Regions from separate parts of the Chromobacterium sp. CCUG 76385 genome, predicted to be linked through region 2. Evidence: riboswitches for the same ligand, from Rfam matches in the RefSeq annotation. Region 2 holds a riboswitch; the other holds the start of a gene.

Region 1 (3,404 bases), on a different contig from region 2:
CGCAACATCCGCTCGCCCATCATGGTGTTCGCCTCCTGGGGCGATAACATCACCCCGCCGCAGCAGGCGCTGAACTGGATCGCCGACCTGTACGACAGCGTCGAGGACATCCGCAACAACGAGCAGACCATCGTCTACTGCCTGCACAACAAAGTGGGCCACCTGGGCATCTTTGTGTCATCCGGCGTGGCCAACAAGGAGCACAGCGAGTTCGCCAGCGCGCTGGACCTGATAGACGTGTTGGTGCCGGGATTGTACGAGGCCGTCATCGAAGACATCGCGCCGGACTCTCCGGGCCAGGAATACATCGAAGGCCGCTACATCATCCGCTTCGAAGCCCGCGATGTATCCGACATCCTGGCGCTGGATGACGGCCGCGAAGACGAACAGGCTTTCGAAGTAGTGAAACGCGTCTCCGAAATCAACCAGGGCGTGTACGACCGCTATCTGTCCCCCGTGGTGCGCGCCTTCAGCAACGAGGCCAGCGCCCGCCTGCTGCGCGAGCTGCATCCCGCCCGCTTCGAGCGCACGCTGATCTCGCCGAAGAACCCCTGGCTGTGGTGGCTGCCCGGACTCGCCGCCAAGGTGCGCGAACAACGGCGCCCGGTTTCCACGGACAATCCGCTGTGGCAGTGGCAGGAACGGATGTCTGACTTCATCGTCCAGTCGCTGGATCATTACCGCGACCTGCGCGACGCCGCCCAGGAACAACTATTCCGCGGGATTTACGAATCGCCGCAACTGGCCACGCTGGTCGGCGTGCAGCCCGCCGGCGAGGAGCGCAAGCAGGCGCTCACCTGGGAAAGCCGCGAGCTGGCGCGCCTGAAGCGCGAGGCGCTGGACCCGAGCTTCGAGCAAGGCACGCTGGCTGATGGCTTCATCCGGCTGCTGGTCTATGTCGGCATCGGCATGGGCGTCATCGATGAACGGCCATTCAACGCCATCCGCCGCACCATGCGCGGCGTGCAGCGCGAATATCCGCTGACGCTGATGCAGCTGAAGGATACCGTACGCAAACAGGTCGCCCTGGTGCGCGCCGATCACCAGCGCGCGCTGAACGGCCTGAGCACGCTGCTGCCCGACCAGCACATCCGCCACCAGGCCTGGATGCTGGTGCGCGACCTGCTGCTGGTGAATCGCCATGACATTCCGCCGGAGCAACAACAACGGCTGGAGCAGGCGGCCAATGTGCTTGGGCTGTCCGAACAAGACCGCAAGGCCATTCTGGACAAGGCCGTGATTCAGTCGGCCGCCCCTCGCGCGACGGAAACGGTTGCAGTCAAGCCGGCTCCGGCCCAACCCATCGTCCCGGCGGCCAAGGCTGAAATCCAGCCGGCGCCGGCCAAGACCGCCGCCACGCGCAAACCGGCGACCAAGCCTGCGCCAGCCCGCAAGCCCGCAGTCAAGGCCAACGGCCAAGCGCCTGCCGCAGCCAAAACCGTCAAGCCGGCTGCCGCCGCCAAGCAGCAGAAGGACTCCTGACGCGCCACGCCGGAGCGCCGACAGGCGCTCCGGTTTTATCGCCAACACACCTCAAACCCTTTCGCGGCTTGGTTAGCGTCGCTTCGTACTGATTTCCCATCCCCTCCCCGCCATCCCTCCGCCGCAATTGCTCCATGCAGAAAAATGATCATCAATAGGTTCTGAATATTGACTATTCAAACAGCAATAGCTAATATTTGACGCGCTGCGGGAGAGAGGGGCGCCGCCCCCGCCGAAGACGCAAACTCCCATAATCGCTCAGGCAAGCAGTACCGCAGTGCACCATTGATTCAAGCCGATTGGAGAGAGGCCGCCGCGAGCGGTCCACCGAAGGGGCAAGTGGCCGCCGGCCATGCAACTCTCAGGTAAAAGGACAAGGGGAGAGGCTGTTCCGCAACCCGGAATCCACCCAGGAGACTGCCTTGTCCGCACCTGCCATCGGCCGCGCGCTTTTGCCCGCGCCAGTAGACATTCTTTTCCCTTTTTCATGCCCATCCGCCGCCGTCGCGCGCGGGAGCTTGCCATGCTGAGCCTGATCTATCTGATCGCCATCACCGCGGAAGCGATGACCGGCGCGCTGGCTGCGGGCCGCCGCCACATGGACATCTTCGGCGTCACCGTCATCGCCTTCCTCACCGCGCTGGGCGGCGGCACCGTGCGCGACATCGTGCTCGGCCGCTACCCGATAGGCTGGACGCAACACCCGGAGTACGTATTGCTGGTGGTGGCCGGCGGCATCGCGGCCGTGCTGGCCGCGCGCTTCATGCGCCATCTGAACCGGCTATTCCTGGTGCTGGACGCGCTGGGCCTGGTGGCGTTCACCATCATCGGCTGCGATGTCGCGTTAGGCATGCGCTATCACCCGGTCATCGTGGTCATGGCAGGCATGATCACCGGCATCGCCGGCGGCATTCTGCGCGATGTCCTGTGCAATCGCGTGCCCATCGTGTTCCGCCGCGAGCTGTACGCCAGCGTGTCGCTCTTGGTGGCCATCCTCTACCTGGGATTGAACGCGCTGGAGGTTCCGCACGACTGGAACATCGCCGCCAGCTTCGCCTTCGGCCTGGCGCTGCGCATGACCGCGCTGTGGCGCGAGTGGCAGCTGCCGGTTTTCGCCTACCGCCACGATCATCACTGACACCCCCACCCCGCTTAGGCGGGGTGGTTTGCGTCACGCATAGCAAGCCATGGCGTGACGCGGACATCGATGCGCGCCGCCCCATGGCGCATGATTCGCGTCTCAAGGTTTGGCATAGCCATACGCGCGCCAGATTTTCTGCGATTCGGGACTGAAAAGGTAATCGAACAATTGCCGGGCTTGCGGATGGCCTGCCGCCGGCGTCAGCAGCGCCACCGTCTGCCGGATAGTCGGGTAACTATCCGGCGGAATCTCTACCCAATGCCCCTTGCCCAAACGTGAGCGCTCCAGCACCTGAGACTTGGAAACGAAACCGCCCGCCACCCTGCCGGACGCCACCATTTCGGCGGCATGGGCCACATCCGGCGCCCTGACAAAACGCGGGCGCAGGCGTTCCGCTAGTTGGTAATGATTCAAGCTGTATAAAACCATCTGGCCATAAATGCTGGACTCGGGATCCGGCAGCGCGATCTTGCCTCTGCCTTGGCGCAGCCACTCCAGCCAGCCGCTCTCATGAAAATCCGCCGCCAGCGACCATAGCACCAGGGAACCCAAACCAAAGATGCGCGGCTCTTCCAGACAGCGCCCCTGCGCCTGCAGCTTATGGGTGTATTCTTCGCTGGACGAGATGTAGATTTCGTACGCGGCGCCATTGGCAATCTGCGAGGCCAGCGCCACCGCGGGACCATAAGCCACCTTTACCGTTACGCCAGTCTTCGCCGTGAATTTTTTGACGATCTCATTCAGCGCCGGCTCAGTATTGCTGGCGGCGGCCACCGTGACC
Region 2 (3,404 bases):
ATGGAGAATCAGGTTTGAGCGAAAACAGTTCTTCCCCCAAAAAAGGCTCGCTCGGAGTCTGGATGTGCACCGCCCTGGTGGTGGGCAATATGATAGGTTCCGGCGTGTTCCTGCTGCCCGCCTCGCTGGCGCCGTTTGGCGGCATTTCCTTGCTTGGCTGGCTGATCACGGCTGGCGGCGCCATCTGCCTGGCGCTGGTGTTCGCCCGCCTGTCGGCCATCCTGCCGCGCGAAGGCGGGCCATATGCTTATATTCATGCCGGCTTTGGCGATTTTGCCGGGTTCTGGATTGCCTGGGGATACTGGATCGCCTTATGGGCAGGCAATGCCGCGCTGGCGGTGGCGGCCACCAGTTATATGCAGGTGTTCTTTCCGGTTCTCGGCCATAGCGAACTGCTGGCTGGCGTTTTCGCCATCAGTCTGATCTGGATCGTTACCTGGATTAACAGTCGCGGCGCGCACAGTTCGGGCGTGGTGGCGGTGGTGACGACCCTGCTCAAGCTGCTGCCGCTGGCGGCGGTGACCTTCGTCGGTTTTTTCCATCTGAATACCGACAATCTGGCGTTCAATCCTCACCATAAGCCCTTGTTGTCTTCGCTGTCCGCGACCATGGCGCTGACGCTTTGGGCCTTCCTCGGCCTGGAGTCGGCCTCGGTGCCGGCTGGCGATGTCGATCAGCCAGAGAAGACCATTCCGCGGGCCACCGTCATCGGCACCTTGCTGGCTACTGTGCTGTACATTCTGTCGACGATATCGCTGATGGGCTTGATGCCTTCCGATGTGCTGGCGGCGTCTCAGGTGCCGTTTGCCGATGCGGCCCGGTTGATGTGGGGGGATTGGGGTTACTGGCTGGTCGGTTTCGGCGCCGTGGTGTCCTGCTTCGGCGCCCTCAACGGCTGGAGCCTGATGCAGGCGCACGTGCCGGCTGCTGCAGCCAAGGACAAGCTGTTTCCCAGCCGCTTCAATCAACGCAATGCGGCAGGCGTGCCGATCTTTGGCCTGGTGCTGTCCAGCGCCTTGGTCACCATCCTGATGGCGATGAAATACGCTGGCGGCGACAGCGGAGTGAAGATTTTCGAGTTCATCATCCTGCTGGCCACGGCCACCACCTTGTTGCCGTACGCGTTCTGCTCGATGGCGCTGATTGCCATCATGCTGATGCGCGGCAAGGCGTTTGCGCCGCGCGATTACGTGGCGCCGGGCTTCTTCGCCGGCATCGGTTTTGTGTATTCCTTGTGGGCGCTTTACGGCTCCGGCGCGGAGATCGTGATGTGGGGCATGCTGTTGCTGCTGCTCGGCCTGCCGATTTATGTCTGGCAGTTGAAAGAGCGCCACGCCGCCGATTGAGCGGCGGAGGCGGGGGCATGTCAAAGCGCAGCGCGAAAGCCTGCGCTTTTTTCGTTTCCGAATGGTTTTTATTGATAAATATGTGCGCTTATTTTCTTTGAGAAACATTTATTCAGACTGTTTGACATCGAAATAAACTCGGCTTGCCAAGGCGGGGAGATGCCCACCATAATCGGCGAGTCATACAGGAGAGAGCGGCACCCGCGGCCGCCGCCGAAGGCGCAAGCGCACCCGCTAATCGCTCAGGCAAAAGGACTGTATCATCGAGCCGGCGGCCGCCGGCTTGCGCAATCTGGAGAGCGGCGCCCGCGCGGCGTCCACCGAAGGGGCTAACGGCTTATCCGGCCGGAAAATCTCAGGTGCAGGGACAGAGGGGTGTGGTTGATAGAGGCTATCCACACTTTTCTCGAAGGAACCGCGCCATGACGGCCCCGAAACGTACCCCGCTGTTTGAAGCCCACATTGCCGCCGGCGCCAAGATGGTCGATTTCGCCGGTTGGGAAATGCCCATCCATTACGGTTCCCAGCTGAAAGAGCACGAAATCGTCCGCACCGATGCCGGCATGTTCGACGTTTCCCACATGACGGTGATCGACATCACCGGTTCCGACGCCAAGGCCTGGCTGCAAAAACTGATCGCCAACGACGTGGCCAAGCTCGGCTTCGAGGGCAAAGCCTTGTATTCCGGCATGCTGACGCCGCAGGGCACCGTCGTCGACGACCTGATCGTCTATCTCACTTCCTATGGCTACCGCATGGTGGTCAATGCCGGCACCACCGAAAAAGACCTGGCCTGGATGGAAAGCCAGAAGGCCGGTTTCGACGTGGCGCTGAAGGTGCGCCGCGACCTGGCGATGCTGGCGGTGCAAGGCCCCCAAGCCATTGAAAAAGTCTGCGCCATCAAGCCGGAGCTGGCCGAGGCCATCCGCGCGCTGAAAGTGTTCCAGGGCTTGCCGCAGGGCGAATGGTTCTACGCCCGCACCGGCTATACCGGCGAGGATGGCCTGGAAATCATGATTCCCGCCGCGGAAGCCGTTTCCTTCTTCGAACAATTGCTAGCCGTCGGCGTCGCGCCCATCGGCCTCGGTGCGCGCGACACGCTGCGTCTGGAAGCCGGCATGAATTTGTACGGCCACGACATGGACGAAACCGTGTCGCCGCTGGAGGCCGGCATGGGGTGGACCATTGCCTGGGAGCCGGCCGAGCGTAAATTCAATGGCCGCGAGGCGCTGGAAGCGCAAAAGGCCGCTGGCGTGAAAATGAAGCAGGTGGGCCTGGTGCTGGAAGGCCGCGGCGTGCTGCGCGAAGGCCAGAAGGTCCTGGTGGAAGGGGTGGGCGAAGGCGTGATCACCAGCGGCACTTTCTCGCCGACGCTGAAGCACTCCATCGCCATCGCCCGCGTGCCGGCCGCCACCGGTGCTGCCGCCCAAGTGGATCTGCGCGGCACGCTGACCGATGTGCGCGTGGTCAAGATGCCCTTCGTGCGCAATGGCAAGAAAGTATTCGAATAATCGGGCAGCGTCCTTGCGACGACTGCCGTCACCATTGATCCGATCTTAAGCTGGAGAACTTCAAGATGAGCAATATCCCCGCCGAACTCAAATACGTCGAGAGCCACGAATGGCTGCGCCTGGAGGCCGATGGCTCCGTGACCGTGGGCATCACCGCCCACGCGCAGGAACTGTTGGGCGACATCGTCTTCGTCGAGCTGCCCAAGATCGGCAGCGTACTGGCCAAGGAAGAGCAGGCTGGCGCGGTGGAATCGGTCAAGGCGGCTTCCGACGTCTACTGTCCGATCGCCGGCGAAGTGCTGGAAGTGAATGGCGAGCTGGAAGGCGCGCCGGATCTGGCTAATAACGATCCGTACGGCGACGGCTGGTTCTTCAAGATCAAGCCGGCCAATGCGTCCGACCTGGACGGCCTGATGGACGCCGCCGCCTACGCCAAGGAAATCGGCGCTTGATGTGATACGCCCCTGAGTCGCAAGACACAGGGGCGTTTGTTTTTTAGCCACGAAAACCACGAAAAGACACGAAAGATAACAGGAAGCCTATTTCG

The links. Region 2 has a riboswitch for glycine ahead of gcvT (glycine cleavage system aminomethyltransferase GcvT). Riboswitches for the same ligand answer to the same signal wherever they lie in the genome.
Region 1: it holds a riboswitch for glycine, as region 2 does, so the genes downstream of both, QUG01_RS00835 (trimeric intracellular cation channel family protein) here and gcvT (glycine cleavage system aminomethyltransferase GcvT) in region 2, are expected to answer to the same signal.

Annotation. Positions count from the first base shown of each region.
Region 1 covers NZ_JAUCGU010000001.1:180,442-183,845, reverse strand. Annotated here, with positions in the region: gene QUG01_RS00840 (DUF3141 domain-containing protein) at 1-1,482, shown strand, start outside; glycine riboswitch at 1,681-1,767, shown strand; glycine riboswitch at 1,772-1,869, shown strand; gene QUG01_RS00835 (trimeric intracellular cation channel family protein) at 2,006-2,620, shown strand; gene modA (molybdate ABC transporter substrate-binding protein) at 2,723-3,404, opposite strand, start outside.
Region 2 covers NZ_JAUCGU010000002.1:22,405-25,808, forward strand. Annotated here, with positions in the region: gene QUG01_RS01935 (amino acid permease) at 63-1,346, shown strand; glycine riboswitch at 1,522-1,614, shown strand; glycine riboswitch at 1,629-1,727, shown strand; gene gcvT (glycine cleavage system aminomethyltransferase GcvT) at 1,769-2,857, shown strand; gene gcvH (glycine cleavage system protein GcvH) at 2,923-3,309, shown strand.